DNA from 2 places in the Streptomyces sp. NPDC111606 genome. Region 2 is predicted to be linked to the other one. Evidence: riboswitches for the same ligand, from Rfam matches in the RefSeq annotation. Region 2 holds a riboswitch; the other holds the start of a gene.
What was found. A riboswitch is a leader RNA that binds a small molecule or an ion and turns the genes downstream of it on or off. The one in region 2 is predicted to bind S-adenosylmethionine.

Region 1: another riboswitch for S-adenosylmethionine. It lies ahead of thrC (threonine synthase); the one in region 2 lies ahead of ACZ7M7_RS02245 (aminotransferase class V-fold PLP-dependent enzyme).

Annotation. Positions count from the first base shown of each region.
Region 1 covers NZ_JBVKBY010000013.1:212,552-228,005, forward strand. The annotation lists gene murQ (N-acetylmuramic acid 6-phosphate etherase) at 1-20, shown strand, start outside; gene ACZ7M7_RS37350 (aldo/keto reductase) at 64-924, shown strand; gene ACZ7M7_RS37355 (DinB family protein) at 951-1,484, shown strand; gene ACZ7M7_RS37360 (hypothetical protein) at 1,517-1,906, opposite strand; gene ACZ7M7_RS37365 (helix-turn-helix domain-containing protein) at 2,023-2,862, shown strand; gene ACZ7M7_RS37370 (DUF397 domain-containing protein) at 2,846-3,049, shown strand; gene ACZ7M7_RS37375 (DinB family protein) at 3,076-3,609, shown strand; gene ACZ7M7_RS37380 (hypothetical protein) at 3,841-4,716, shown strand; gene ACZ7M7_RS37385 (hypothetical protein) at 4,869-5,438, shown strand; gene ACZ7M7_RS37390 (MFS transporter) at 5,449-6,924, opposite strand; gene ACZ7M7_RS37395 (metallophosphoesterase family protein) at 7,074-7,934, opposite strand; gene ACZ7M7_RS37400 (NADH:flavin oxidoreductase) at 7,963-9,090, opposite strand; gene ACZ7M7_RS37405 (cupin domain-containing protein) at 9,329-9,742, shown strand; gene groL (chaperonin GroEL) at 9,847-11,469, opposite strand; gene ACZ7M7_RS37415 (cold-shock protein) at 11,828-12,034, opposite strand; gene ACZ7M7_RS37420 (MoaD/ThiS family protein) at 12,485-12,760, opposite strand; gene thrC (threonine synthase) at 12,807-14,093, opposite strand; SAM riboswitch class I at 14,112-14,269, opposite strand; gene ACZ7M7_RS37430 (glucosyl-3-phosphoglycerate synthase) at 14,429-15,373, shown strand.
Region 2 covers NZ_JBVKBY010000001.1:482,388-497,841, forward strand. The annotation lists gene ACZ7M7_RS02235 (SLC13 family permease) at 1-547, shown strand, start outside; gene ACZ7M7_RS02240 (glycerate kinase) at 669-1,862, shown strand; gene ACZ7M7_RS02245 (aminotransferase class V-fold PLP-dependent enzyme) at 1,817-3,184, opposite strand; SAM riboswitch class IV at 3,329-3,445, opposite strand; gene trpD (anthranilate phosphoribosyltransferase) at 3,531-4,595, opposite strand; gene qcrB (cytochrome bc1 complex cytochrome b subunit) at 4,781-6,418, opposite strand; gene qcrA (cytochrome bc1 complex Rieske iron-sulfur subunit) at 6,415-7,464, opposite strand; gene qcrC (cytochrome bc1 complex diheme cytochrome c subunit) at 7,461-8,273, opposite strand; gene ctaE (aa3-type cytochrome oxidase subunit III) at 8,354-8,974, opposite strand; gene ACZ7M7_RS02275 (response regulator) at 9,120-9,521, shown strand; gene ACZ7M7_RS02280 (L,D-transpeptidase) at 9,614-10,876, opposite strand; gene ACZ7M7_RS02285 (cytochrome c oxidase subunit 4) at 11,007-11,405, opposite strand; gene ctaD (aa3-type cytochrome oxidase subunit I) at 11,402-13,138, opposite strand; gene ctaC (aa3-type cytochrome oxidase subunit II) at 13,135-14,100, opposite strand; gene ACZ7M7_RS02300 (cysteine desulfurase/sulfurtransferase TusA family protein) at 14,362-15,454, shown strand, end outside.

The sequences.
Region 1 (15,454 bases), on a different contig from region 2:
GGCGGGCGGAGAGCCACTGACCGAGCGCGCCCGTCGTATCAACTCCCCTGTTAGCGTGGCCACATGACGGCACCGAAGACGTTCCGCATCGGCGGCGATCTGGAAGTACGACGGCTCGGGTTCGGCGCGATGCGTCTGGGGTCGGACACCGCTGAGGAACGCGCCGCATGCGTCGCGGTCGCCCGGCGGGCCGTCGAGCTCGGCGTCACGCTGATCGACACGGCGCACCTGTACGGCTGGGGCGCCAACGAGGATCTCCTCGCCGAGGCGCTCCACCCGTACCCGGCCGACCTCGTGATCGCCACGAAGGTCGGCATCCGCCACACCACCTCGGGCGAGGGCTGGCGGCACGCGGGCGAGCCCGCCGACCTGCGCGACCAGGTCGACGAGGCGCTGCGCCGCCTCCGCCTCGACCGCATCGAGCTGCTCCAGATGCACCGCCTGGACCCCGCTGTGCCCCTCCCCGACCAGCTCGGCGCCCTGCGCGACCTGCGCGACGAGGGCAAGATCGGCCGGATCGGCCTGTCCGAGGTGAACGTCGCCGAACTCGCCGAGGCGCGCGCGGTCACGGAGATCGCGAGCGTGCAGAACCGCTACAACCTCCTCGACCGCGAGCACGAGCCCGTACTCGAAGCGTGCGCTGAGGCGGGCATCGCCTTCCTGCCGTGGCGGCCGGTCGCCGCCGGACAGTCGGGGGCGACGGCCGAGATCGCCGCGGTGGCGAAGGAACTGGACGCCACCCCGACCCGGGTCGTCCTCGCCTGGCTCCTCCCCCACTCCCCGGTGATCGTCCCCATCCCGGGGACGAGCAGCATCGCGCACCTGGAGGAGAACGTCGGCGCCGCCGCCGTACGGCTCACCCAGGACCAGTACGACCGTCTGACGCGGAAGTCTGCCCCGTTCGGCAAGGCGGACAGTACCTGACCTAAATGGTTCCTAACGTGAGTCCCATGACCGAGACCACGAGCAACACCGTTACCGACGAGCGCGCCGACCTCCTGGAGACGCTGGCCAAGCACCGGAGTTTCCTGCGCTTCACCACCCGCGACCTCACCGACGAACAGGCGGGACAGCGGACCACGGCCAGCGAGCTGTGCCTCGGCGGCCTGATCAAGCACGTCACGTCGACGGAAGGCAGGTGGGCGAACTTCATCGAGCAGGGCACGTCGGCGATGCCCGACTTCGACTCCATGACCGAGGCCGACTTCGCCCGACGGGCGGACGACTTCCGCATGCTGCCCGGCGAGACGCTGGAAGGAGTACTCGCGGCGTACGAGGAAGTGGCTCACCGAACCGACGAGCTGGTGGCCAAGCTCCCCGACCTGAACGCCTCCCACCCGCTCCCCAAGGCCCCGTGGTTCGAGCCCGGCGCCCACTGGTCGGCCCGCAGGGTGCTGCTGCACATCATCGCCGAGACGGCCCAGCACGCCGGCCACGCCGACATCATCCGGGAGTCGCTCGACGGCCAGAAGAGCATGGGCTGACCGGACGGGTACGTGGTCGCACCGCGGCTGGTTCAGGGCAGCCGGCCCTCCCGGTTGGCGCTCTGAACCTGCGCCCGCAACACCTCCGCCCGCGGTGCGGCCTCCAGCGCCTCCATGGGACAGTCCCACTCCCGCCCACCCCCTACGGGTCGCAACTGCACCCTGCCGCCCACGTGCCCCCTGACCTCGCCGATGCGCCCGTCCCGCGCGTCCACGGCATGACTGCCGACGACCGGCCGCTCCCCGCGCACCACGGACGCGAGCTTCTCGGCGACACGGACGTTGCAGCGCCCGAGATCCACGAGCGGGAACGGCTCGTCACCGGCGCCGGTCACCGGATCCACGCACAGAGACGGCAGTACAACGCCGGCGCCCACCAGGGCCTCCCTCAGGGACACCACGACTTCTTCGGTCGACCGCACCCTTGCCTCCACGTCCACGCTGAGTTTGCGATTCGCAACACAGCGTGTCGGTCGTGTGCCTAACCTGGCCATACGGGACGTCCCAACAACCACGTCCGGTGGACCGGGAGTTGCACATGCCAGGACCGAAGGACCTCGACCCGTCGTCATCGCCGCGGGCGCTACTGGGGGCGGAGCTGCGCCATGCGCGCGAGAAGGCGGGGCTGAGCCAGGAGCAGCTGGGCCAACGGCTGTTCGCGAGCGGCTCGTTCGTCGGTCAGTTGGAGGCCGGGACGCGGCGGATACAGCCGGATCAGGCGCGGGTGTTGGATGAGGCGCTGGGGACGGGGGATTTCTTCCAGCGGAACTGCAGGGCTTCGGCCAGGTCTCGCTATCCCGAGCACTTCGCGGAGGCGGCGGAGGCGGAGGCGGGGGCCGTGGCGATCCGGATGTACGCGCCGATGCTGATCCCCGGGTTGCTCCAGACGCGCGGGTACGCACGGGCTGTGACACGCGCGTATGGCCCAACAGCGCCGGAGGAGAGCGTCGATGAGCGGGTGGATGCCCGGATGGCCCGGACCCGACTACTCGACGACCCAACAGAACCGTTGTTGTGGGCGGTGCTTGACGAGGCAGCACTGCGTAGGGTGGCCGGCGGCCGAGCGGTGATGGCGGAAGCCCTGCGTCACGTCGCGGACCTGGCCCGACGGGGCCGCGTCATTATGCAGGTACTGCCCTTCAGCGCGGGAGCGCACATGGCGATGCAGGGCCCCCTGAAGCTAATGGACTTCGAGGACGCCCCTCCGCTGGTGTACTTCGAGGGCGTCGGCACGGGACGGCTGGAGGACGACCCGGCCACCGCCGCCCACCTGAGGTTCACCTTCGAGCTCCTCGCAGCCTCCGCACACTCGCCGGAGAAGTCCCTAGCCCTCATCGAGGCGTTGGCGCAGGATTACGCCCATGAGGAACATCCCTGACTACGACCTGAGCACGGCCACCTGGCACAAGTCCAGCCACAGCGGCGGGGATGGCGGCGACTGCCTCGAGGTAGCCGACGGCCACCCCGCCCTCGTCCCCGTCCGCGACTCCAAGAACCCCCACGGCCCGAAGCTCGTGTTCCGGGCTTCCGCCTGGGCGGCGTTCGTCAACGCGGTCAGAAACTGACCTAAAGGGTTCCTACCGTAGGTCTCATGATGGAGACCACGAACGAAACCGTCACCGACGAGCGCGCCGACCTCCTGGAGGCGCTGGTCAAGCAGCGGCACTTCCTGCGCTTCACCACCCGCGACCTCACCGACGAGCAGGCGGCAGAGCGGACCACGGCCAGTGAGCTGTGCCTCGGCGGCCTGGTCAAGCACGTCACGTCGGTGGAGCGGCACTGGGCGGACTTCATCCTGGACGGCCCGTCGGCGATGCCCGACTTCACCGCCATGACCGAGGCCGACTGGGCCAAGCGGGCCGACGAGTTCCGGATGCTGCCCGGCGAGACGCTGGAAGGCGTACTGGCGGCGTACGACGAAGTGGCCCACCGGACGGACGAGTTGGTCGCGGCCCTGCCCGACCTGAACGTCACCCATCCGCTGCCCAAGGCTCCCTGGACTGAGCCCGGGGCTCGGATGTCGGCCCGCAGGGTGCTGCTGCACATCATCGCGGAGACGGCCCAGCACTCCGGCCACGCCGACATCATCCGCGAGGCCCTGGACGGCGCGAAGAGCATGGGCTGACGTACCGCCAGAGCCGGCCCGAAGCTCAAGCGACCAGCCCCGAGCCCTCTTTCCGAGGAATGGTGGGAGGGCCTCAACCCACCCTCCCACCCAGCGAGTTGACGTGATGCGTTCGGTTTGCCACGCACAGTCACGATCATCTAGCGTGCCCGCATAACGAACAGCCCCCACCAGGTGCTACCAACACCGGCGGGGGCTTGACCTACGAGATCGAAGGACAAGTTCGATCGCATGGCTGAAGCCAAGCTTAGTGCTGCCTCCCTGCCCGCGCACGCGTCCCCGCACCCGATGGCGAACCCGGGTTACGGCAAACGCTCCGCGCCCGATCAACACCCCCGCACGAACCACGACTTCGCCGCCCTCCCACCCCGCGAAGCCGCCATCGCCGCGTACATCGACCGCCTCCCCGACGGCGCCGACATCTCCGTAAAGACGCTGGCCAAGCAGCTCCCGTACGGACAGTGCGCCCTCCGCACCGCCCTCAACAACCTCCAGCGGGCAGGCCACTTGCGCCGAGGCCGCGAACGGATCACCGGGGAGGGCAGCTCGCGATGGATCACCCGATCGTGGTTCACCCGTACCGCCCGCGACGACGACTGGTGGGCGACGTTCACCCGGGGTGACGTACCGCAGGAGCCCCCGGATCACAGCCCCCGCCCGACCCGCTCCCGCGCGCACATCCTCCTGGCCGCCCTCGGCCGCGAAGTCCCGGCGTTGTCGCTCTCGGAGGCCGAATGCGCGCGTCTCGCGCCTCTGGTCGCCGACTGGTACGCCCGAGGCGCCACCGACACGGACGTACTCCGCGCCCTGACGACCGGGCTCCCCACCCCGGTCCACCACCCGGCCGCCCTCCTCCGCCGCCGCCTGACCGACAAGCTCCCACCCGAACACGCACCGGCCCCACGTCCTCCCCGCCGCATCCTGGAGTGCGCGAACTGCGGAGTGCCCGGCCGTCCGGAGGCCCTGCCGGGCGGCACCTGCGGGGCGTGCCGGGGTGAACGCGCCTCCGGCCGCGACAACGCAGCCCTGCACTCCTCGGCCATCCAAGCCCACGCGGCGGAGATCCGTGCCGCGATGTCCCGACGCCGACAGGGGGCAGGCCTGTGACGAACACCCGGAATCCACTGCACACACCAGCAGGTGTGTACGGTTTTCACATGGACCGTTACGCACTCCGTCCGGCCCGTCGGCGATTCACGACGAGTTCATGACACAAGGAGGCACCTGACCAGGGCCCCCGCAAGCCCCGGAGCCACTGCATGAACCACGCCCAGCTCACCGCCCTCGGCCGAGCCCTCCGCCTCCTCGGCGAGCACGGCGAATCCCTCACCGCCGACACCCCGGACGCCAGACTCCACGAGGTCAAGGCCGACCTCCGCCGTGCCCTCGACCTCCTCGACGAGAGCGTCACCGGCGCCGCCCCCACCACCCGCTGCCCAGAGCACCCGAACGGCCCGGTCGACGAGAACGCCCAGGACCTCTGCCTGCTCTGCGAGACCCGCCGCCGGGCCGCCCGCCGCGCCGAGTACAACGGTGGCCCCGCAGCACCGCGCCCCTCCGACACCGCCCCGTCCCGCTACGGCGTCCGCGGCGACCGCCCCCAGCCCCAGCAGCGCTGGCTGCCGGAGCTGTGGAACGGGCAGGAGTGGCAGCTGTGCGGGACGCCGCGCCGCGACCGCCGGGAGGCCGAGCTGTACATCGCCGCCCAGCGTCGCGGGCCGCGCCCCGCCATGGCCTACCGGCTCGTGCACGAGTTCACCGATTACGAGGTGCTGCGCGTGTGGGGCACGCCGGTGAAGGTCGACATCGAGCCGCTGGGCAACCTGTAGCCGGCAGCCACTACTTGGCCGCCGCTCCCGCCGGCGCCGCCGCCTGCGCCACGGGCTCCTTGACGGCAGCCGGCTCCGCCTTCGGAATGAACGACGCCACCACGAACGCCAGCAACGCCGCCCCGGCGCCCACCGCCAGGACCACCTTGAAGCCGTTCTCGGACGGGAGGGCGTACCCGCCGAGGTTCGTCGTCATCTGGGCGAGGATCACGCCCGCGACGGCGCTCGCCGTGGACGTACCGAGGGAGCGCATCAGCGTGTTGAGGCTGTTCGCGGCGGCCGTCTCCGACGCGGGCACGGCGCTCATGATGAGGGCGGGCATCGAGCCGTAGCCGAACCCGACGCCGGCGCCGATGATGCAGGCGACCAGGACGAAGTGCCAGACCTCGGACATCAGGACGATGTTGAGGCCATAGCCCACGGCGACGATCAGGACGCCGATCATCAGCGTGACCTTCGGTCCCTTGGCCCGCGAGATGGCCGCCGACACCGGTGCCGTCGCCATCATCACCAGACCGGACGGGGCCATGCACAGGCCCGCGACCAGCATCGACTTGCCGAGACCGTAGCCGGTCTGCGCGGGGAGCTGGAGGAGCTGCGGAATGACAAGGCTCATCGCGAACATCGCGAAGCCCACCGCGATCGAGGCCAGGTTGGTGACCAGCACCTGACGCCGGGCGGTCGTCCGCAGATCCACCAGCGGCTGCTCGGTACGCAGCTCCCACCAGCCCCAGGCCGCCAGGACGACGACGGCCGCCACGAAGAGACCGAGCGTCGTACCGCTGGTCCAGCCCCAGTCGGCGCCCTTGGAGATGCCGAGGAGCAGGCAGACCAGTCCGGCCGCCATCCCTGCGCCGCCCACCAGGTCGAAGCGCCCGCCGGTGCGCACCTTCGACTCGGGCACGAAGAGCACCACGCACACCAGCGCCACGACACCCATGCCGGCCGACGTCCAGAACAGCATGTGCCAGTCGAAGTTGTCCGCGATGAGCGCCGCGGCGGGCAGCCCGAGCGCGCCGCCGATGCCGAGGGAGGCGCTCATCAGGGCGGTCGCGGAGCCGAGGCGCTCGGCGGGGAGTTCGTCGCGCATGATGCTGATGCCGAGCGGGATCACACCGGAGGCCAGGCCCTGGAGCGCCCGTCCGACGATCATCGGGACCAGCGCGTCGCTCAGGGCACAGACCACGGAACCGGCCACCAGCAGCATGACGCTGACCAGCAGCATCCGCCGCTTGCCGTACATGTCGCCGAGCCGCCCCATCACCGGCGTGGCGACGGCGGCGGCGAGCAGCGTCGCCGTGACCGCCCAGGCGGTGTCCGACGCCGGGGCGTCGAGCAGGCGTGGCAGCTCGGGGACGATCGGGATGACCAGGGTCTGCATCAGCGAGACGACGATGCCGGCGAAGGCCAGTACCGCCACCACGGCGTCAGGCCTCGGCGGGGCACCGCCCCCGGCCTCGGCGGCAGGGGCAGGGGCGTGGGACATGGCGGGGCCTCCGTCGGCGTACGAACGTGAAGGTACGTAATTGACCAAGGCAACCTTAAGTCAGTTGATTGACTTACTCAAGCGATGCAGGTCACGCCCCGGACCGCCCGAGATCGCCTCGGATCACCCAGGTCAGGCGGGCACCTGGCTCAGGCCCCCCGCTCCACGAACGCCCGCGTCCGCTCCTCGTCCAACTCGTACACCGTCTCGTGCGCCCGGGGATCGCGTGCATGGAAGGTGTGGAACAGCGGCCCGTCCGCCCCGCCCAGCTCCACCAGCGACGCCGAGGCCCCGCGCACCACGCGTTCCGTGCCGGGCGCCGCCGTGAGGTCGATGCGGTTCACGACACCAGGGGTGACCCAGACCGGCACCGCGGCCAGGAAGCCGAGGAGCTGGAGGTGGTAGTGCCCGGTCAGGACGACCTGTACGTCACTACCCCGGATCGCCGTCGCGAGCTCGGCCGGGTCGCGCAGGCCGAAGTGCGGCTGGGTCGCCGATATGTCGAGGGCGATCGGTGGGTGGTGGAGGGCGAGGACGGTGCCCTGCTCGGCCGGGGTGCTCAACACAGCCTTCAGCCAGTCGAGTTGAGCCGCGCTCAGACGGCCGTACACCTTCCCCGTCACCAGCGAGTCCAGCGTGATGAACCGCCGGCCGCCGACGGTGCTCACGGCCGCCCGCTCCCCCGCCTCGGACTCCAGGACCACCTCCGGTTCCGGGTGGCCGCTGCCCAACACCTTCCCGAAGGCGCCGCGCTCGTCATGGTTGCCGGTGGTGTAGAACACGGGCGCGCCCAGGCCGCGGGCGAACTCGCCCACGAGCTCCTTCACGGCCGTATACGCCTCCACCGCACCGTCGTCCGCGATGTCCCCCGTGACGACGATCGCGTCGACGCCCCGCACATGCCTCAGCTCGGCGAGCATCAGGCGGAGCGAGTCGGTGGCATTGACGCCGTATGCGTTGGGGGCGTCGGCCCGTTCGATGTGGGTGTCGGAGAGATGAAGGATCCTCATCTCTCCGACAGTAGCGGCTGGTTGGGCCTCAGCTCAGGGTCTTCAGCGACGCCGCGTCATACGGCGCCAGCTCCTCGAAGCGGCCGCCCAGCACCTTCGCCGCCCACTCGGGGTCCTGGAGCAGCGCCCGGCCGACGGCGACGAAGTCGAACTCCTCCGCCTCCAGACGGTCCAGCAGATCGTCGATGCCCTTGAGCCCGGAGCCCTGGCCGACGAACGCGCCCAGGAACTCGCCGTCCAGGCCGACCGAGCCGACGCTGATGGTGGGCCTGCCGGTCAGCTTCTTCGTCCAGCCGGCGAGGTTGAGGTCGGAGCCGTCGAACTCCGGAACCCAGTAGCGGCGGGTGGAGGCGTGGAAGGCGTCGACGCCGGCCGCGGCGAGCGGGGTCAGGATGGCCTCCAGCTCCTCGGGGGTCTCGGCGAGCCGGGCGTCGTAGGCCTCCTGCTTCCACTGCGAGTAGCGGAAGATGACCGGGAAGTCCGCGGAGACCTTCTCGCGTACGGCGGCCACGATCTCCGCCGCGAACTTCGTACGGGCGACCGGGTCACCGCCGTACGCGTCGGTACGGCGGTTGGTGCCGCCCCACAGGAACTGGTCGACGAGGTAACCGTGGGCGCCGTGCAGCTCCACGCCGTCGAAGCCGATGCGCTCGGCGTCCGCGGCGGCCTGGGCGAACGCGTCGATGACATCGTCGAGGTCACTCTGGGTCATCGCCTTTCCGGTGGGCTCGTCGGAGCCGATGCGCAGGCCCGAGGGGCCGACGGCGGGGGCCTCGGCGTAGGGCGGCTGGCCCTGCTTGCGCACCATGCCGATGTGCCACAGCTGCGGCACGATCGTGCCGCCCGCCGCATGCACGGCCTCGGCGACCTTCGCCCACCCCGCCAGCTGGTCCGCACCGTGGAAGCGCGGCACCCTGTCGCTCTGCCCGGCCGAGTCGTGCCCGACGTACGTGCCCTCGGTGACGATGAGACCGACGCCCGCGGCGGCGCGGCGCGAGTAGTACGACACGACGTCCTCGCCGGGCACGCCGCCCGGGGAGAACATCCGCGTCATCGGCGCCATCGCGATGCGGTTGGGGACGGTCAGACCGTTGATCACGGTCGGCCGGGACAGGATCTGGGCCGCACGGGAGGCGGTGGGCTCGGTGACGGTCACGTGGGGAGCTCCTTGGAAGCGGGATCGGTAAACCGGTCAGTATGTGCACGCGCATTGTTGCACCTTCTTAAGGAACTGCTCGCCGAAGGCTGCGTATTCCGCATCACGCCCCATACGCCGTGACCCCGGCCACACACAGCGCGGCGCGGCCGGGCTCGGCTGCGTTCAGGGAGCGGACTGTCACAGACGGGGAGGCGGTCCGGTCCTTTCTGCGGACACTCCCTGTTTGGAGGAATACATGAGCGCTGAGCACGCACACCTGCCCCCGGGCGTCGAGGTGATCAACACCCTGCCGGAGGCGGCGGCCCGGATTCCGGCGGGCGCCGAGGCCAGGACCATCCGGGTCACCCTGGCGCCGGGTGACCCGGGTGCGCCGCCGCACCGGCACCCGGGGCCGCTCTTCGGCTACGTGACCCAGGGCGAGATCCTCTTTGAGCTGGAGGGGCAGCCGCCCCGGGTGCTCAAGGCCGGTGACGCCCTGTTCGAGCCCGGGGGTGACGTGATCCACTACCAGGGCGCCAACAACCTTCCGGACGCGCAGTCGCAGCTGGTGGTGACCATGTTCGCGCCGCCTGGCTCCCCGGTTCTGACCGTGGTCGGCGCGGAGGAACTGGCCGAACGCCGACACCTCCGGGCTGCCCAGCCAGGATGACCATCGCCGGGTGAGCAAACGCCCGAGGGCGGCACCCCCTGTCGTAACAGGGGGTGCCGCCCTCGCTATGGACGGACCGGGTCCGAGCCTTCTTGCGAAGAGGCTCAGAAGTCCATGTCACCGCCCGGCATACCGCCACCGGCAGGCGCGGCGGCCTTCTCCGGCTTGTCGGCGATGACGGCCTCGGTGGTGAGGAACAGCGCGGCGATCGACGCGGCGTTCTGCAGCGCGGAACGCGTCACCTTCGCCGGGTCGATGATGCCCTCGGCGATCATGTCGACGTACTCGCCGGTCGCGGCGTTGAGGCCGTGGCCGACCGTCAGGTTGCGCACCTTCTCGACGACGACGCCACCCTCGAGACCACCGTTGACGGCGATCTGCTTCAGCGGGGCCTCGAGCGCGAGCTTCACGGCGTTGGCGCCGGTCGCCTCGTCACCCTCGAGCTCCAGCTTCTCGAACACCTGGGAGGCCTGCAGCAGGGCCACGCCACCACCGGCGACGATGCCCTCCTCGACGGCCGCCTTCGCGTTGCGAACGGCGTCCTCGATGCGGTGCTTGCGCTCCTTGAGCTCCACCTCGGTGGCGGCACCGGCCTTGATGACCGCGACACCGCCGGCGAGCTTCGCCAGGCGCTCCTGCAGCTTCTCGCGGTCGTAGTCCGAGTCGCTGTTCTCGATCTCGGCGCGGATCTGGTTGACACGGCCCGCGACCTGCTCGGAGGAGCCGGCACCGTCGACGATGGTGGTCTCGTCCTTGGTGATGACGACCTTGCGGGCCTTGCCCAGGAGGTCCAGGGAGGTGTTCTCGAGCTTGAGACCGACCTCCTCGGAGATGACCTCGCCACCGGTGAGGATGGCGATGTCGTTCAGCATCGCCTTGCGGCGGTCACCGAAGCCCGGGGCCTTGACGGCGACGGACTTGAAAGTGCCGCGGATCTTGTTGACGACCAGGGTCGACAGGGCCTCGCCCTCGACGTCCTCGGCGATGATCAGCAGCGGCTTGCCCGACTGCATGACCTTCTCCAGGAGCGGGAGCAGGTCCTTGACGGAGCCGATCTTGGAGTTGGCGATCAGGATGTACGGGTCGTCGAGCGACGCCTCCATCCGCTCCATGTCGGTGGCGAAGTACGCCGAGATGTAGCCCTTGTCGAAGCGCATACCCTCGGTGAGCTCCAGCTCGAGACCGAAGGTCTGGGACTCCTCGACGGTGATGACGCCTTCCTTGCCGACCTTGTCCATCGCCTCGGCGATGAGCTCGCCGATCTGGGTGTCGGCGGCGGAGATGGAGGCCGTGGAGGCGATCTGCTCCTTGGTCTCGACGTCCTTCGCCTGCTCCAGCAGGGCGGCGGAGACGGCCTCGACGGCGCGCTCGATGCCGCGCTTGAGGGCCATCGGGTTGGCGCCGGCGGCTACGTTGCGCAGGCCTTCCTTGACGAGGGCCTGGGCGAGAACGGTCGCCGTGGTCGTACCGTCACCGGCGACGTCGTCCGTCTTCTTGGCGACTTCCTTGACCAGCTCGGCGCCGATCTTCTCGTACGGGTCCTCGAGCTCGATCTCCTTGGCGATGGAGACACCATCGTTGGTGATCGTGGGGGCGCCCCACTTCTTCTCGAGGACGACGTTGCGACCCTTGGGGCCGAGCGTCACCTTGACGGCGTCCGCGAGCTGGTTCATGCCGCGCTCGAGGCCGCGCCGCGCCTCCTCGTCGAACGCGATGATCTTGGCCATGTGAAGTGGTCCCTCCAGGACTGGGGGTGATTCCTTCGGACCGCGCCCGCGCCCGCGACGGACGGCTCACATGCCTGGTGGTTCCTTGCCCCACCCGGCCTGCGGGCCTCACCGACCCGGTCCTTCTTTGTCACTCTCACCTTCAGAGTGCTAACGCCAATGATTAGCACTCGGGGTAGGCGAGTGCAAGCGGCTCTCGGGTATCGGGCGGCGCGCTCTGCGGTGCGCGAACAGGGGGGCGGGGCCGGGGCCGGACCCGGGCAGGACCCGGACAGACCCGGACATGGCGAAGGGCTCGCACCCCGGGAGGTGCGAGCCCTTCGAAGAAGAACGTCGCTGCTGTTAGTCGACGCGTGCTTCAGCCGGTGGCCAGACGGACCATGTCCGCCTGCGGCCCCTTCTGGCCCTGCGAGATCTCGAAATCGACCCGCTGGCCTTCCTCCAGGGTGCGGTAACCGTCCATCTGGATCGCGCTGTAGTGGACGAAAACATCCGCACCACCGTCGACCGCGATGAAGCCGTACCCCTTCTCCGCGTTGAACCACTTGACGGTGCCCTGAGCCATGCCTAACTCCCCTATTACTGGCCCTTGCACAGATCCACACTTCGCGGATCCGGGTCAGACCTCACCCCCCATCGGTCGGGGGCGTGCGCCGGAACGCGTCGACCGCGGCTGAATGTATCTGCCCAACTGCCGTCTGCAACAGGTCAATCGGACGAGAAATCCGGGCACGACCGGTCGGGAATGTGGGGACAATTCCGCTGACTTCAGGTCAAGTCGGACCCGGCATACGGAAGAAAAGCCGCAAAAAACCCGCACACTTTGGCTACTTCTTGTCGGGCTTGCGGCAGAAATCAAGGGCAGCCGACCAGTGAATCGGCGGCACGTTCCCCAACTGTACCTCGCTCAACCACACAGAATTGCCCCCTCCGCTTCTCTCACGGAGGGGGCAATTCGATGAACTCTCGGTTACCGGTGTTACCGATGGTAATGATCGGTCATTCGGTCAGCCTGTCAGCCACCCGCGACGGCCGGAATGATGGAGACGCCGGCACCGTCCGGAGTCGCGGTCTCCAGACCCTGCTCGAAACGGACGTCGTCGTCATTGACGTACACGTTGACGAACCGACGCAGCTTGCCCTGGTCGTCGAGAACCCGGGCGGCAATCCCGGTGTGGTTCTTCTCCAGGTCGGCGATGACCTCGCCGAGGTTGGCACCTTCGGCGGCGACCTCGGCCTGGCCACCCGTGTAGGTGCGCAGGATGGTGGGGATGCGGACGTTGACGCTCATACGGTGTGACCTCCGGTCAGTGTGCAAGTTCGGTGGGACAGGCTTCTCAGACGAGACCGGCCTCGCGGAACGAGTCCAGGTTGGGACGAATCGTCGCAGTCAGCCCAGTACCGGCCACCGCGTCCAACGTCTTCAGCCCATCGCCGGTGTTGAGCACCACAGTCGTGAGGCTCGGGTCCAGCACACCGCTCTCGATCAGCTTCTTCGTGACACCCACGGTCACTCCGCCGGCGGTCTCCGCGAAGATGCCCTCCGTCCGGGCGAGGATCTTGATCGCGTCGACGACCTGCTCGTCCGTCACGTCCTCCACGAAACCACCTGTGCGGCGGGCGATATCCAGGACGTACGGACCGTCGGCCGGGTTGCCGATCGCCAGCGACTTGGCGATGGTGTTCGGCTTCTGCGGCCGGACGACGTCGTGGCCCGCCTTGAACGCGGTCGACACCGGCGAGCACCCCTCGGCCTGCGCACCGAAGATCTTGTACGGCTTGTCCTCGACGAGCCCGAGCTTGATCAGCTCCTGCAGACCCTTGTCGATCTTCGTGAGCTGCGAGCCGGAGGCGATCGGCACGACCAGCTGGTCCGGCAGCTGCCAGCCGAGCTGCTCGCAGATCTCGTACGCCAGGGTCTTGGAGCCCTCGGCGTAGTACGGCCGCAGGTTGACGTTGACGAAGCCCCAGCCCTCACCGGCCGGGTCGCCGATCAGCTCGGAGCAGAAACGGTTCACGTCGTCGTAGTTGCCCTCGATGCCGACGAGCTCGCCGCCGTAGACCGCGGCCATGACGACCTTGCCCTGCTCCAGGTCGTGCGGGATGAACACGCAGGACCGGAAGCCGGCGCGGGCGGCGGCGGCGCCCACCGCACCGGCGAGGTTGCCGGTGGAGGAGCAGGAGAGGGTGGTGAAGTTGAAGGCGCGCGCGGCCTCGATGGCCTGGGCGACGACGCGGTCCTTGAAGGAGTGCGTCGGGTTGCCTGAGTCGTCCTTGACGAACAGCTTGCCGGCGTCGACGCCGAGCTCGTTCGCGAGGTTGTCGGCCTTGACGAGCTTGGTCCAGCCGGGGTTGATGTTCGGCTTGGTGGCCACGTCGGCCGGGACGGGCAGCAGGGGCGCATAGCGCCAGATGTTCGCGGGGCCGGCTTCGATCCGCTTGCGGAGCTCCTCGGTGTCGTAGGCCGAGAAGTCGTAAGCGATCTCCAGCGGGCCGAAACACTCCTCGCACGCGAAGACCGGTCCGAGGGGTACCCGGTGACCGCACTCGCGGCAGGACAGCGCCGCGGCGGGACCAAGGTCTACGGTGGAGTCGGTGGTGCTTGCAACAGTCTGCACAGCCATGTGAGGCGAGGCCCTTTCTCCTCATCTTCCTCACGACGCATCTCGCCGTGAGACGGATTTGGCACCTTCCCTAGCCGGGAGCCTCGCGGAGACGATCGACAGTGATCGCCACGAGACCGGCTGGAGGGTTGCCGGGGCTTCATCGGGCCGTTTCCCTCTGCCCCTCTGGATGAGCTGTATTCGGTTGTCAACTACGGGCGACCTCGGACATGCGATGGTCACCCGCGTTGTTCAAGACTGTAACCGAAGGCCAGGACAGTTGAGATAGTCGTCCGAACCGCGAGATGGATCACACGATTACCTGCTGTGATCACGACAGTGAGGAGTCGCCGACTGTGCTGGAAGAAGTCGAGCGCTGGCTGAGCACCCGCTCCTGGTCCGCGACCGATCGCCCGCTCCACCACATACTCGCCGCCAAACAGCGTTCAAGCCAGTCGGTTTCCGTCGTGCTGCCCGCGCTGAACGAGGAGGAGACGGTCGGCGACATCGTCGCGATCATCCGTCACGACCTCATGCAGCAGGTCCCGCTGGTCGACGAGATCGTCGTCGTCGACTCCGGGTCCACGGACCGCACCTCCGAGGTGGCCGCCGCGGCGGGCGCCACCGTGGTGCACCGGGACGCGATCCTCCCGCGCGTCCCGGCCGTGCCCGGCAAGGGCGAGGTCCTGTGGCGCTCGCTCCTCGTCACGACCGGGGACATCGTCTGCTTCATCGACGCGGACCTGAAGGAGTTCTCCTCCGACTTCGTCTCCGGGATCGTCGGCCCGCTGCTCACCGACCCCGGGGTCGACCTGGTCAAGGGCATGTACGACCGTCCCCTCGGCGGGGCGGCCGGACAGGGCGGCCGGGTGACCGAGCTGATGGCCCGCCCGCTGCTGAACATGCACTGGCCGCAGCTGGCCGGTTTCGTGCAGCCGCTGGGCGGCGAGTACGCGGCCCGCCGCTCCCTGCTGGAACAGCTCCCGTTCCCCGTCGGGTACGGCGTGGAGCTGGGCATGCTGGTCGACGCCCTGCATCTGGTGGGCCTCGACGCGCTGGCCCAGGTGGACGTGGGCGTCCGCAAGCACCGCCACCAGGACGGACAGGCCCTGGGCCGGATGTCCGCCGCGATCTACCGCACGGCCCAGCTGCGGCTGGCGCGCGGCCATCTCGTCCGGCCGGCGTTGACTCAGTTCGAGCGGGGCGAGGACGGGTTCGAGCCGCGCACGTACTCCGTGGACACCGAGGAGCGGCCGCCGATGGTGGAGATCGCCGAGTACGCGAAACGGAAGGTCGCGTAACGTCCGATACCGGGCCATACGCCGGGCAGGGCCACTGATCGTATACGGACCGGGCCACTGAGTGGAACCGTACGTTTGAGC
Region 2 (15,454 bases):
GCCGCCGGCCGTCGTCGCGCTGATCGGCGCGGTGGTGGCGGCCTCGCCCGCCCTGGGCACCGTGCACCTGAGGGACGCGCTGAAGACGGTCCCCTGGTCGTTGCTGCTGTTCATGGCCGCGACGATGGCGATGGGCGTCGCGCTCGCCGACTCCGGGGCGGCGAAGTGGCTGGTGGCCGAGCTGCCCACGGGCGTCAGCCCGCTGCTGTTCCTGGCCGTGGTGATCGCGATCAGCACGGCGGCCCACCTGATCCTCCAGTCCCGCTCGGCCCGCTCCTCGGTCCTGGTCCCGCTGGTGGTCGCGGCGGCGGTGGGGGCTGGGGTGAATCCGGTCGCCGCGGCGCTCGCGTCCACTGCGGCGGCGGGTTTCTGCCACACCCTCCCGGCCTCCGCAAAACCGGTCACGCTCTTCTCCGACCTGCCCGGGACGCCCACTTACACCCCGCGCGACCTGCTGCGCCTGTCCGCCGTCCTGGCCCCGCTGACGGCCGCCCTCGTCCTGCTGTTCGCCGTGGCGGTGTGGCCGCTGCTGGGCGTTCCACTGTGAGTGCCACGTCACGCCGTCCGGTGGCTGCGGCGCCGTTGTGGCTGGTCGCGCAGTTCCCCGCGCCCCTAGGCGCGCTTCCCCTCGGGGCGTTGCAGCCTCGACGACCTGTTGAGGAGATCCGATGCTGAGCCGAGTCGTAGTAGCCCCCAGTGGTTTCAAGGAGTCCCTGTCCGCCCAGGCCGCCGCCGATGCCATCGCGGGCGGCGTCCGACGGGTGCTGCCGGACGTCGTGATCGACCTGATCCCGCTCGTGGACGGCGGCGAGGGCACCGCCACCGCGCTGGCCGCCGCGACCGGCGGGCGGCTCGTCGCCCTGCCCGCCACGGGACCGGTCGGCGAACCGCTCGGCACGCACTTCGCCCTGCTCGGCTCCCGGGACACCGCGGTCGTCGAGATGGCCGCGGTGGCCGGGCTGTCCCTCGTCCCGCGCGCCCTGCGCGACCCGGGCGCCACGACGACCTACGGCGTCGGCGAGCTGATCCGCGCCGCGCTCGACACCGGCGTACGACGCATCCTGGTCGGCTGCGGCGACTCGGGTACGTCCGACGGGGGCGCCGGCGCCCTCCAGGCCCTCGGCGCCCGGCTACTGGACGCCGACGGCTTCGAACTCCCCCGCGGTGGACGTGAGTTGACGCGGCTCGCCAGGATCGACCCGTACGGCCTGGACCCGCGCCTGCGGGACGTCGACCTGCTGGTCGCCTGCAACCCGTACAACGTGCTGTGCGGCGAGCGCGGCGTGGCCCGCGTCTTCGGCCCGCAGAAGGGGGCGACACCCGCACAGGTCGAGCATCTGTCGGCCGGCCTGGAGAACTGGGCGGACGTCCTCACCCGCGATCTGGGGGCCGTGGGCACCGATCTGCACCACGGCCCCGGTACCGGAGCGTCCGGCGGCCTGGGCGCGGGTCTCGCCGCCCTCGGCGCCAGGCTGCTCCCCCGCTTCGACGTGCTGCTCGACCACCTCGACCTCGACGCCCGCCTCGCCCGCGCCGACCTGGTCGTCACCGCGGAGGGCGCCCTGGACCACCAGACGCCCCGCGGCAAGGTCCCGGCCGAGGTGGCCCGCCGGGCCAAGTTGTACGGCCGCCCGGTGCTCGCGCTGGCGGGCACGCTCGGCGAGGGTGCGCACGACGTGCCGGGCGTGGACGCGTACAGCGGCATCCTGCCGGCCCCGATGGCCCTGGCGGAGGCGCTGGTGCGGGCCTCCGAACTCCTCACGGACGCCACCGAACGCGCCCTGCGGATGATCCTGCTGGGCGCCCGGCTACCGGCTCACGCGGAGGTGTCCGGCACGCAACGCCCGTCCTCCGTACGGTAGTTCCACCGGGCGCCGTCCGTCACGAGCTCCCGCACGGCGTTCACGAACCGCTCGACGTGCTCGTCCGGCGTACCGGCCCCGAAACTCACCCGGATGGCGTTCAGGGACTTCTCGCCCGGCGCGGCCTCCGGTGCCCCGCACTCGCCCTGCGTCTGCGGGTCGCTGCCCAGCAGGGTGCGGACCAGGGGGTGGGCGCAGAACAGCCCGTCCCGCACCCCGATGCCGTACTCGGCGGAGAGGGCGGCGGCGAAGTGGGAGCTGTTCCAGCCCTCGACGACGAAGGAGATGACGCCGACGCGCGGGGCGTCGTCGCCGAAGAGGGAGAGGACCCGGACCTCGGGGACCTCGGCGAGGCCCGCGCGGACCTTCTCGATCAGGTACTGCTCACGGGCGACGAGCGTGTCGAAGCCGGCCTCCGTGAGCGCCTTGCAGGCGGAGGCGATGGAGTAGGCGCCGATGACGTTCGGCGAGCCGGCCTCGTGGCGGGCGGCGCTCTCGTGCCACTCCACGTCGACGCCCCCGTCCCCACGCCGCGACACCTTCCGCGAGGCACCGCCGCCCGCGAGGTACGGCTCCGCCGCGCGCAGCCAGTCGGAGCGGCCGGCCAGGACGCCGGAGCCGAACGGGGCGTACAGCTTGTGGCCGGAGAAGGCGACCCAGTCGACGTCCAGGTCACGCACGCTCACCGGGTGGTGCGGGGCCAGCTGGGCGGCGTCGAGCACGATGCGGGCGCCGTGCGCGTGGGCGGCGGCCGCGAGCTCCCGTACGGGCCACAGCTCACCCGTGACGTTCGAGGCGCCGGTGACACAGACCAGGGCCGGGCCATAGGGGTCGCGGTCGGCGAGGGCGCACTCCAGGGTCTCGACGGCCTGGCGGGGGGTGCGGGGCGCGTTGAGGTACGTGACGCGGGCATCGCGCCACGGCAGCAGGGAGGCGTGGTGCTCGGTCTCGAAGACGAAGACCTGGCAGTCGGCCGGCAGGGCGGCTGCGAGGAGGTTCAGCGAGTCGGTGGTGGACCGGGTGAAGATCAGCTGATCGTCGGCGCGGCAGTCGAGGAACTCGGTGACCGTCCTGCGGGCGTTCTCGAACAGGTCGGTGGAGAGCTGGGAGAGGTAGCCGGCCCCGCGGTGGACGCTGCCGTAGTACGGCGCGTAGGCGGCGACGTCGTCCCAGACGCGCTGGAGGGCGGGGGCGCTGGCGGCGTAGTCGAGCGCCGCGTAGGTCACCTCGCCGCCGGTGACGAGCGGGACGGTGACATCACGGCCCAGAACGGGCAGGGAGGCACAAACGGACTGGTCGGCGGCAGCGGTGGAGACAGACATGGCGAACTCCCGTGAGGGGCATGCCGACTGAGCGGCAGGCGGGAAAGAGAAAAGGGTCTGCGGAGGCGGGGCTCTGCGGCCCTATCGCATTCGCTTGCTCACGGAAGACTCCCTCGAACGACCAGGACCCCTGGTTTCGAGAGGGGCCCGCGCTTGCCGTAGACCTCGCTGCCTACGGCCTGGTCTTCACCCGGGGCACCCCGCCACGGACGGAGGGTTGCCGGACAGTCGGCCGGGGCCTCATGACTGTCACTCATGACCTGGTCCAATATCCTGCCACACGATCTTCGGCTCGCAAGGCGCAGTCCAGGATCCGGACTGCGCCCTGCGTCACATCGTGCGCAACTCAGGTGTTGCTGGCCGCCACCCAGCGCTCCAGCGTCCGCTTGGCCGCCCCCGAGTCGATCGACTGGGCCGCCTTCGCCATCCCGAGCCGGATCTGCTCGGCGAGCGGGGCGTCCGTCTGCTCCAACGCCACCAGCGCCGCCGCCGAGTTGAGCAGTACGGCGTCCCGCACCGGCCCCGGCTCACCGTCCAGCAGCCGCCGGGCGACCTCCGCGTTGTACGACGCGTCCGCGCCCCGCAGCGCCTCCACGGGCACCAGCTCGAGGCCGACGTCACGGGGGTCGAAGGCCTGCTCGGTCACCTTGCCGTCGCGCACCACCCACACCCGCGAAGTGGCGGTCGTCGTCAGCTCGTCGAGGCCGTCGTCGCCCCGGAACACCAGCGCGGACGACCCGCGCTCGGCCAGCACGCCGGCGATCAGTCCCGCCATCCGGGTGTCGAAGCAGCCCACCGCCGAAGCGGTGACCCGGGCGGGGTTGGTGAGCGGGCCCAGGAGGTTGAACGAGGTCGGAATCCCGAGGTCCCGTCGTACGCCACCGACGAACCGCATCGAGGGGTGGAACTTGGCCGCGAAGCAGAAGGTGATCCCGGCCTCGTCCACCACCCGGGCCACGCCCTCGGGCGACAGGTCCAGGTTGATGCCGAGCTTCTCCAGCACGTCGGACGAGCCGCTCGCCGAGGACGACGCCCGGTTGCCGTGCTTGACGACCTTCGCGCCGGCGCCGGCGATCACGATGGCGGACATCGTCGAGATGTTCACCGTCTTGGCCCGGTCCCCGCCCGTGCCGACGATGTCGACGGCCGGTCCGGGGATGTCCAGGGGCTGCGCGTGGGCGTACATCGCCTCGACGAGACCGTTGATCTCCTCGACCGTCTCGCCCTTGGCTCTCAGGGCCACCATGAAGCCGGCGATCTGGGCGTCCGAGGCCTCGCCGCTCATGAACCGGTCCATCGCCCATGCCGTGTCGCCGGCGCTCAGGTCCTGTCCGCCGAGCAGGGCACTCAGTACCTCGGGCCAGGAACGGCCCGCCGCGGTGTCGCCTCCAGCGGGGGTCACAGCGCTCATAAGCCGCTCCTGGGTCGGTTGTGGTGTCCCGCACTGCGGGACGTGAGTCTCAACGGGTCCACCCTATCCAGCCCGCAGACCCGAAGAAGGGCCCCGTCCGAACCCCGGACGGGCCCCGTACACGGCCGGGGGCCCCGTCCGGACTACCGGACGGGGCCCTCAACCGTGGCGTAGCTGGCGCAGTGTCAGTGGTGGCCGTGGCCGCTCGTGATCTCCTTGTACTCCTCGACGGTCGGCTTGGGGATCTGGCCGTCCTCGCCGAAGTACGACTTGCTGAGCTTGGCGCGCAGCTTCTCGGAGCCCTTCACCTTGCGCTCGACGCCGTTCTCGTCGACCGTCGGGCCGATCTCGAGCGGCTTGTACTGCTCGTGCGCGGTGAGGGTGTGCAGCGCGTCCTGGCTGAGCGGCTCGTGCACCTCGATGAACTCACCGTGCGGCAGGCGCTTGATGATGCCCGACTCGCGGCCGTGCAGCACCTTGTCCTTGTCCCGGCGCTGCAGGCCGAGGCAGATCCGCTTGGTGACGATGAACGCGAGGACCGGGCCGACGAAGAAGCCGATCCGGACGAACCAGGTGACCGCGTTGATCGACAGGTGGAAGTGGGTGGCCCACAGGTCGTTGCCACCGCCGACCAGGCCGATCATGTACACCGTGACCCAGGCGACGCCGAACGCGGTACGCGTCGGGGCGTTGCGCGGACGGTCCAGGATGTGGTGCTCGCGCTTGTCGCCGGTGACCCAGGACTCGATGAACGGGTAGAGCGCGATCGCCATCAGCACCAGGCCGAAGAGCACCAGCGGGATGAACACACCCAGGACGAGCGTGTGACCCCAGAAGTTGACCTCCCAGCCCGGCATGTACCGGACCAGACCCTCGGCGAAGCCCATGTACCAGTCGGGCTGGGCGCCGGTGGAGACCATGTCCGGACGGTAGGGACCGATGGCCCAGATCGGGTTGATCTGCGCGACCGCCGCGATGACCGCGATGACACCGAAGACCAGGAAGAAGAAGCCTCCGGCCTTGGCCATGTAGACCGGCAGCAGCGGCATGCCGACGACGTTCTTGTTGCTCTTTCCGGGGCCCGCGAACTGCGTGTGCTTGTGGTAGAAGACCAGGATCAGGTGGCCGACCACCAGGCCGAGCATGATGCCCGGCAGCAGCAGGATGTGGATCGAGTAGAAGCGGGCCACGAAGTCGGTGCCCGGGAACTCGCCGCCGAAGAGGAAGAACGAGATGTACGTGCCGACGATCGGCATGGACAGGATCGCGCCCTCGGTGAAGCGGACACCGGTGCCGGAGAGCAGGTCGTCCGGGAGCGAGTAGCCGGTGAAACCGGTGAACATGCCCAGGACGAACAGCAGGAAGCCGAACAGCCAGTTGATCTCACGCGGCTTGCGGTACGCGCCCGTGAAGAACACGCGCATCATGTGCACGAACATGCCGGCGAGGAAGATCAGCGCGGCCCAGTGGTGGATCTGCCGGATGAGCAGACCACCGCGCACGTCGAAGGAGATCTCCAGCGTGGAGCTGAACGCCTGGCTCATCAGCTGTCCCTGGAGCGGGACGTAGCTGCCGTGGTACTCGACCTCGGCCATCGAGGGCTGGAAGAACAGCGTCAGATACACACCCGTGAGGATGATGATGATGAAGCTGTAGAGGCAGACCTCACCCAACATGAACGACCAGTGGTCGGGGAAGATCTTGCGCATGTTGGCCTTGGCGAGGGAGTAGATCCCCAGCCGGCCGTCGGCCCAGTCGGCGACGCGCTCGCCGGCCGGTGCCTTCCCGCGCGAGCGGGACTCCGTGGTCTCTGTCGTGCTCATCCGCGCTCCCAGAATGCAGGACCGACGGGCTCGTCGAAGTCGCCGAGCGCCTCGAGGTAGCCCTCGTCGTTCACGCCGATGCGCAGCTGCGGCAGGGCGTGCCCGGCCGGGCCGAAGATCACTCGGGCACCGTCGGCGAGGTCGAAGGTGGACTGGTGGCAGGGGCAGAGCACGTGGTGCGTCTGCTGCTCGTACAGGGAGATCGGGCAACCGACGTGGGTGCAGATCTTCGAGTACGCGACGATGCCCTCGTGCGACCACTCGAGCTCGCGCTTGTCCTTGATGTCGTCCGGCTGGATCCGGACGATCATCAGGGCGGCCTTGGCGATCTCGTTCTGGAAGTCGTGGTCGTGCTCCTCCAGGCCCTCCGGCTTGGCGAAGGTGAGGGAGCCGACCGCGACGTCCGAGGGACGCAGCGGCTCGTCGGTGTTCATGTTGACGAGCAGCTTGCCCTTGGACCACAGCGTGTGGCGCAGCTTGGTCCCGGGCAGCGGGCCGAGGTCACGCAGCAGCACGACGCCGGAGAGCGGGAACAGGGCCAGCGCTCCGAACATCGTGTTGCGGATCAGCTTGCGGCGACCCAGCGCGGACTCCTTGGCGCCCTGCTTGAAGTCGGCCATGACCTTGGCCTTGACCTCGGGCTCCGCAGCGATCGGGTGCCGCTCGTCGGCGACCTCCACGTCGGACATCAGGGTGCGGGCCCAGTGGACCGCGCCCGCGCCGATGCAGAACAGCGCCGCGCCGAGGGTCAGACCCAGCGCGAAGTTCAGCGCGTTGAGGTGACCGATCGGGAAGACGAAGACCGACTTGTCGTGCGGGATCGCGACGTACGAGGCGATGAAGCCGACCGTGGCCAGCATCGACAACGTGAACAGCATCGCCACCGTGCGCTCGGACCGCCGGGCGGCCCGCTCGTCGATGTCCTGGATCCGGTGCTCGTGGGGCGGCAGGCCGGGGTCGGCGAAGGGGTTCTTCTCGTCCGCTACCGCGACGTGGGCGTCCTGCTCAGCGGGCAGGTTCTCTTCTGGAATGTCTTGGCTACTCATGACTTCTTGGCCTTTGCGGTCCGAGCGGCGACCCAGACGGCGACCGCGATCAGTGCACCGAGCCCGAAGATCCAGGAGAAGAGGCCCTCACTGACCGGCCCGAGGCCTCCCAGCTCCAGACCACCCGGGTTGACCGTCTCGTCGCTGTTGACCGCGTGCAGGTACGCGATGATGTCCTTCTTGTTCTGCTCCGACAGAATGGTGTCGGGGAACGACGGCATGTTCTGCGGGCCGGTCTGCATGGCCTCGTAGATGTGCTTCGGGTCGACACCCTCAAGGCTCGGGGCGTACTTGCCCTTCGTCAGCGCGCCGCCCTTGCCGGTGAAATTGTGGCACTGGGCGCAGTTGTTGCGGAAGAGCTCGCCGCCCTTGCCGATGTCCGCGCCCTCGGGGCCGTACTGCTCCTCGGTCGGGACCGTCGGACCGGCGCCCAGCGAGGCGATGTACGCCGCGAGCTGGTCGATCTCGGCCTGCGAGTAGATGTTCTTCTTCGCCGGGATCTGGGCGCCCTGGGAGGTGGCGGCCGGCATACGGCCCGTCGAGACCTGGAAGTCGACGGCAGCGGCGCCGACACCCACCAGGCTCGGACCGTCGGAGGTGCCCTGACCGCCGGTTCCGTGGCAGCTTGCGCAGCCGACGGCGTAGAGCTTCTTGCCCTCCTCGATGGTGAGGGACTGGGCGGTTTCCTCGGCCTGTGCCTTGCCCGCGGGCGCGAACACGGCGTACACCCCTCCCGTGCACGCCAGCGCGAGGAGTAGGACGACGACCGCCGCCAGCGGATGGCGTCGTCGTGCGGAGAGCTTTTTCACGGATTACCCCGGTGTCAGGATCTTCTGCGTCGATGCTTCTGTCAGGTGCGTTCGTTGAACGCGCGCGGGATCGGGCCCGGCTACTTGATCATGTAGATCGTGGCGAAAAGGCCGATCCAGACGACATCGACGAAGTGCCAGTAGTAGGACACGACGATCGCGGCGGTCGCCTGCTCGTGCGTGAACCTCTTGGCCGCGTAGGTGCGGCCGAGGACCAGCAGGAAGGCGATCAGACCGCCCGTCACGTGCAGGCCGTGGAAACCGGTGGTCAGGTAGAAGACCGAGCCGTACGGGTCGGACGAGAGCGAGAGGCCCTCGTGCTTGACCAGCTCGGTGTACTCGTACACCTGACCGCCGATGAAGATCGCACCCATGATGAAGGTGACGATGAACCAGCCCCGGAGCTTCTTCACGTCACCGCGCTCGGCGGCGAAGACGCCGAGCTGGCAGGTGAGGGAGGAAAGCACCAGGATCGTGGTGTTCGTCGCCGAGAACGGGAAGTTCAGGGCATCGGCCTTCTCATGCCAGAAGTCCGGACCGGTCACCGATCGCAGGGTGAAGTACATCGCGAAGAGGGCCGCGAAGAACATCAGCTCGGAACTCAACCAGATGATGGTTCCGACGCTGGTGAGGTTCGGTCGGTTGACCGACGGGTGCGCGTGACCCTTGTCTACTGTCGTTGCTGTCGCCACGACCGACATTATGTCGGTCGCTTATCCCGCCCTCACTCCGGGGGGTGCCGTTCGGAGTGTCTTCGCCGTCCGTACCGGTGTTGACGTGGTGTTCAAGGGAGTAGCATCCGGCCCAACGGGCCTGTCCTTACGACGCTGACGTCACGGAGGAACAATGCAGCCGACCGCCACGGTGCTGGTCTACAGCGACGACTCCACCACCCGCGAGCAGGTGAGGTTGGCCACCGGGCGCCGGCCCGCTCCGGACGTACCTGTGGTGCAGTTCGTGGAGTGCGCGACGCCGGAGGCGGTGGTGCGTGAGCTGGACAAGGGGGGCATCGACGTCTGTGTGCTGGACGGTGAGGCCGTGCCCATGGGGGGCATGGGGGTCTGCCGCCAGATCAAGGACGAGGTGTTCAACTGCCCGCCGGTGCTGCTGCTGATCGGGCGGCCGCAGGATGCGTGGCTCGCCACGTGGAGTCGGGCCGAGGCGGCTGTGACGCTGCCTGTGGAGCCGGTGGAGTTCGCGGCGGCCTTGGCTTCCCTGTTGCGCACGAAGAGGCTTGCGAGCGCCTGAGAGCTCGGGGCGCCTACGCGGGCGACTGCGGGCCCATGTGGCTGGTCGCGCAGTTCCCCGCGCCCCTGAGAGGCGCGGCCCAGGAGGGCGGTTCAGACGCTCTGCGGCCTCAGCCTGGCCCTCTCGGCGGGGCTTGGACCATCAGGGGTGCCGCCCACCAGCGCGCTGCCGTTGCGCCAGTTCTTCCACTCCAGGTTCCAGTCGCCGAAGCCGTTCCCGAACGGTTCCATGGTGTTGCCGTACGAGTTGATGACCTTGACGATGTCGCCCTCGCGGACGTTGTCGAAGAACCACTCGGCGTTGGCGGTGCTCATGCCGGTGCAGCCGTGGCTGACGTTGGCGTAGCCCTGGGAGCCGACCGACCAGGGGGCGGCGTGGACGTATTCGCCGCTCCAGGTCACACGGGTGGCGTAGTAGACCGGTAGGTCGTAGGACTCCGAGGAGCCTTCGGCTATGCCGATGCTCGTGCCGCGCATGCGTACGAAGTACTCCTTGCCCAGTACGACCTTGACGCCGTTGCGGGTCTCGAAGCCGGGCTTGCCGGTCGTGACCGGTATGGACCTGACCTCCTCGCCGTTGCGGTAGAGCGTCAACTGGTGGGACGCGGCGTCCGTGACGGCTATGACCTGGTCGCCCGTGGTGATGCGCAGCGGCTTGACCTTGCCGCCCCAGAGGCGGTCGCTGACCTTGACGCCGTCCAGGTTGCTGCGCGCCTGGACGGTGGCGTTCGCGGGCCAGAACTCCTTGGGGCGGTAGTGGAGTTTCTTGTCGTCCACCCAGTGCCAGTTGCCCTCGACGGCGGGCGCGGAGTCGACCCTGAGAGCCCGCTCGACTATCGCCCGCTGGTTGCGGTCCTTGATGGGCTGGCTCAGCTCGGCCGTGACGGGCTGGCCGACGCCGTAGGTACCGGCCTTGGGGCCGAACGTCACCGTCAGGTGCTTCTTGGAAGTCGGCTTGCTGGTGTCGAAGGCGAGGACCTTGCGGCCGGGCGCGCCCTCCTCGTCCTCGGTGCTCACGCGGACCGTGTAGCGGGCGTTGGCGGCGAGCGGAGAGGTGCTGTGCCAGCGGGTGCCGTCGGCGGAGAGTTCGCCCGCGACGTAGCGTCCTGCGGCGTCCCTGGCGGTGACGTCCGTGATACGGCCGTCGGAGTCCTCCGCGGTGACTTCCAGGGGCTTGTCGGGGTCGGCCTTCTCGCCGTCGCCCGCGGGGCCGTTGAAGGCGATCTGGTCGGCGGCGTCGTACGGCTCGGCGGACAGCGGGTTGCCGTCGCTGCTGCAGCCGGCGGCGCTCGCGCCGAGCGCGATCAGCAGGAGCGTGCAACCTATGACGGGGCCCTTGCTCGATTTTCTGCTCATGGCCTCACGCTAGGAAGCAGCGTCGGCCGCGGCGCGCCGGATAAGGCGTACGGGTGATCGTCACTACGGCAAACGCAGGAACCCGGACACTCTTGAGGGAGTGTCCGGGCTCCTGTGAGCTCAGCTCGTGTTACTGGGTGCGGTTCTCACCGCGGTAGTACTCGAAGACCCAGCCCCAGATGCCGACCAGGATCAGCGGCGCCGAGAAGTACATCAGCCACCAGCCGATCGCGATCGACAGGAAGGCGAGGGCGCCTCCGATCGCGAGGGAGAGCGGCTGCCAGCTGTGCGGGCTGAAGAACCCGACCTCGCCGGCGTCGTCCGCCACGTCCGCTTCCTTGTTGTCCTGCGCACCCGCGTCGATCCGCCGGGCCGTGAAGCCCAGGTAGAAGCCGATCATGATGCACAGAGCGAAGGCCAGGAAGAGGGCCGTGGTACCGGCCGGCTCCTTCGACCAAACGCCGTAGACGACCGCCATGGCGAGGATGAAGACGCTCAGCCAGGTGAACATCGTGCCCTGAGTCTTCACTTGCCGGCCTCCTTGCCACCAGCCAGAGCCTTCTCACCGTGAGGGGCGTTCTCGAGCTGGTCGAGAGCGGCGATCTCAGGGTGATGCAGGTCGAACGCCGGGGATTCGGAACGGATCCGCGGCAGGGTGAGGAAGTTGTGCCGCGGCGGCGGGCAGGACGTCGCCCACTCCAGCGAGCGGCCGTAGCCCCACGGGTCGTCGACCTCGACTTTCTTGCCGTACTTGGCGGTCTTCCACACGTTGTAGAAGAACGGCAGCAGCGACGCGCCGAGCACGAACGAGCTGATCGTCGAGATCGTGTTCAGGGCGGTGAAGCCGTCGGCCGCGAGGTAGTCCGCGTAACGACGCGGCATGCCCTCGGCGCCCAGCCAGTGCTGCACCAGGAAGGTGCCGTGGAAGCCGACGAACAGCGTCCAGAAGGTCATCTTGCCCAGGCGCTCGTCGAGCATCTTGCCGGTCATCTTCGGCCACCAGAAGTGGAAGCCGGAGAACATCGCGAACACGACGGTGCCGAAGACGACGTAGTGGAAGTGCGCCACCACGAAGTACGAGTCGGACACGTGGAAGTCCATCGGCGGCGAGGCCAGGATGACGCCCGTCAGACCACCGAAGGTGAAGGTGATCAGGAAGCCGACCGCCCAGAGCATCGGTGTCTCGAAGGACAACGAGCCCTTCCACATCGTTCCGATCCAGTTGAAGAACTTCACGCCTGTCGGTACGGCGATGAGGAACGTCATGAAGGAGAAGAACGGCAGAAGTACGCCGCCTGTGACGTACATGTGGTGCGCCCACACCGTCACGGACAGACCCGCGATCGCGATGGTCGCCGCGATCAGACCCATGTAGCCGAACATCGGCTTGCGGGAGAAGACCGGGATCACTTCGGAAATGATTCCGAAGAATGGCAGGGCGATGATGTACACCTCTGGATGGCCGAAGAACCAGAAGAGGTGTTGCCATAGCAAGGCCCCGCCGTTGGCGGAGTCGAAGATGTGCGCGCCGAACTTGCGGTCCGCCTCCAGCGCGAACAGCGCCGCCGCGAGGACGGGGAAGGCGAGCAGGACCAGCACCGCGGTCAGCAGCACGTTCCACACGAAGATCGGCATGCGGAACATGGTCATGCCGGGCGCGCGCATGCAGATGATCGTGGTGATGAAGTTGACCGAGCCGAGGATGGTGCCGAAGCCGGAGAAGGCCAGACCCATGATCCACATGTCGGCGCCGATGCCCGGGCTGCGGACCGCGTCCGACAGCGGGCTGTAGGCGAACCAGCCGAAGTCGGCCGCGCCGTCCGGGGTGAGGAAGCCGCCGACCGCGATGAGCGAGCCGAACAGGTACAGCCAGTAGGCGAACATGTTCAGCCGCGGGAACGCCACGTCCGGCGCGCCGATCTGCAGCGGCATGATCCAGTTCGCGAAGCCGGCGAACAGCGGCGTCGCGAACATCAGCAGCATGATCGTGCCGTGCATCGTGAACGCCTGGTTGAACTGCTCGTTCGACACGATCTGCAGACCGGGCCGGGCGAGCTCGGCGCGCATGACGAGCGCCATCACGCCACCGATCACGAAGAACGCGAACGACGTGACGAGGTACAGCGTGCCGATCGTCTTGTGGTCGGTGGTGGTGAGCCACTTGACCACGACGTTGCCGGGTTGCCTGCGCCGGACCGGCAGCTCGTTCTCGTACGAGTCCTCAGCTGCCGCGGCACCCTGGGGTTCGTTGAGGATGCTCACAGGTTGTTCGTCTCCCGGTTCTTCTCGTGGCTCGTCTGCGCGATGCCGGCGGGAACGTAACCGGTCTGCCCCTTCTTGGCGAGGTCCTTGAGGTGCTGCTCGTAGCGCTCGGGGGAGACGACCTTCACGTTGAACAGCATCCGGGAGTGGTCGACGCCGCACAGCTCGGCGCACTTGCCCAGGAAGGTGCCCTCCTTGTTGGGGGTCACCTCGAAGGCGTTGGTGTGGCCCGGGATGACGTCCTGCTTCATCAGGAACGGCACCACCCAGAAGGAGTGGATGACGTCACGCGAGGTGAGGACGAAGCGGACCGTCTTGCCCTCGGGCAGCCACAAGGTGGGGCCGGGGTTGCCCGTCTGGGGGTTCCGGCTGCCGGGCGTACCGGCGTCGTAGACACCGCCCGCGTTCGCCGGGAAGTCCTCCTTGAACCGGTCCGGAATGGCCGCCAGGTTCTTGTCGGTCTTCGCGTTGCCCGTGGAACCCTCGACGGGCTGAACGTAGTTGAAGGCCCAGCTCCACTGGTAGCCGACGACGTTAACGGTGACGTCGGGCTTGTCCTTGAGGCTGAGCAGCTTCGTCTCGTCGCGGGCCGTGAAGTAGAAGAGCACCGAGACGATGATGAGCGGGACCACGGTGTACAGCGCCTCGATCGGCATGTTGTACCGGGTCTGCGGAGGAACCTCGACCTTGGTGCGGCTGCGCCGGTGGAAGACGGTGCTCCACAGGATCAGGCCCCAGACCAGCACGCCTGTGGCGAGCGCGGCCGCCCACGATCCCTGCCACAGGGAGAGGATCCGCGGAGCCTCTTCCGTGGTCGGGGTGGGCATACCAAGACGGGGGAAGTCCTCCCAGTTGTACGAGCAACCGGTGGCTGTAGCCAGGACCAGGCCCGCAGTCATTGCCTGCAGCAGCTTCCGCCGCATCGGGCGCCGCGGCGAGCGGTCGGAGCCGTTGGGACTCACGTAGCGCCTTCCCGAGAGTCTCGCCCGCGCGGATCGGCTGCGGCCTTCTCTCTGGTCGGTCGCCGCCCTGCGTCGGGCAGGGGTTTGGATGTTTATGCGGACCAAACCCTAGCCGACGCTCTCCGAGGGTTCGCGGGGAGGGGTGCCTAGTGGGTGGGGTGGTTCGCTGGTTTGGCGGCTGCGGGTTGTTTGTGGCTGGTTGCGCAGTTCCCCGCGCCCCCATTAGGGACGTTGCAGTGACACGGCGTCTAGCGTTGCTGTGTGAGTTACTTCGACGCTGCTTCCAGTGCTCCTCTGCATCCTGTTGCCCGGCAGGCGCTTGTGGCCTCCCTTGATGAGGGGTGGGCCGATCCGGCCCGTCTTTACAGGGAAGGGCGGCGGGCGCGGATGCTGCTGGACGCGGCTCGGGAGGCCGCTGCGGAGGCTGTGGGGTGCCGAGCCGACGAGTTGGTGTTCACCTCATCGGGGACGAAAGCCGTCCACTCGGGTGTCGCCGGGGTGTTGGCGGGGCGGCGGCGCGTCGGACGCCACCTGATCGTGTCTGCGGTCGAACACTCCTCTGTGCTCCACGCGGCCGACGCGCATGAGGGTGACGGGGGGACCGTCACTCGGGTGGCGGTGGACCGTGCGGGGGCGGTGGGCGTACGGGCGTACGCGGAGGCGCTTCGGGCGGACACCGCGCTGGCGTGTCTGCAGTCGGCCAACCACGAGGTGGGGACCGAGCAGCCGGTGGCCGAGGTGGCCGCCCGGTGCCAGGAGGCCGGGGTGCCGTTGCTGGTGGACGCGGCGCAGTCGCTGGGGTGGGGCCGCGCCGAGGGCGCCTGGTCGGTGTTGACCGGGAGTGCCCACAAGTGGGGCGGTCCGTCCGGGGTCGGGCTGCTCGTCGTGCGCAAGGGCGTACGGTTCGCCGCGCAAGGGCCCGCGGACGAGCGGGAGTCGGGGCGGGCCCCCGGGTTCGAGAACATCCCGGCGATCGTCGCCGCGGCGGCCTCGCTGCGTGCCGTGCAGGCGGAGGCGGACCAAGAGGCGGTACGGCTGCGGGAGCTGACGGAGCGGATCCGGGTAGCGGTGCCGCAGCTGGTGCCGGATGTGGAGGTGGTCGGCGATCCGGAACGGCGACTGCCCGGCATCGTCACCTTCTCCTGTCTCTATGTGGACGGGGAGACCCTGCTGCACGAGCTGGACCGGGCCGGGTTCTCGGTCTCCTCGGGTTCGTCCTGCACGAGCAGCACGCTGACGCCCAGCCATGTGCTGAAGGCGATGGGCGTGCTGAGCGAGGGGAACGTGCGGGTGTCCCTGCCGTCCGGGACTCCGCGGGAGGACGTCGAGCGGTTCCTGGAGGTGCTGCCGGCGG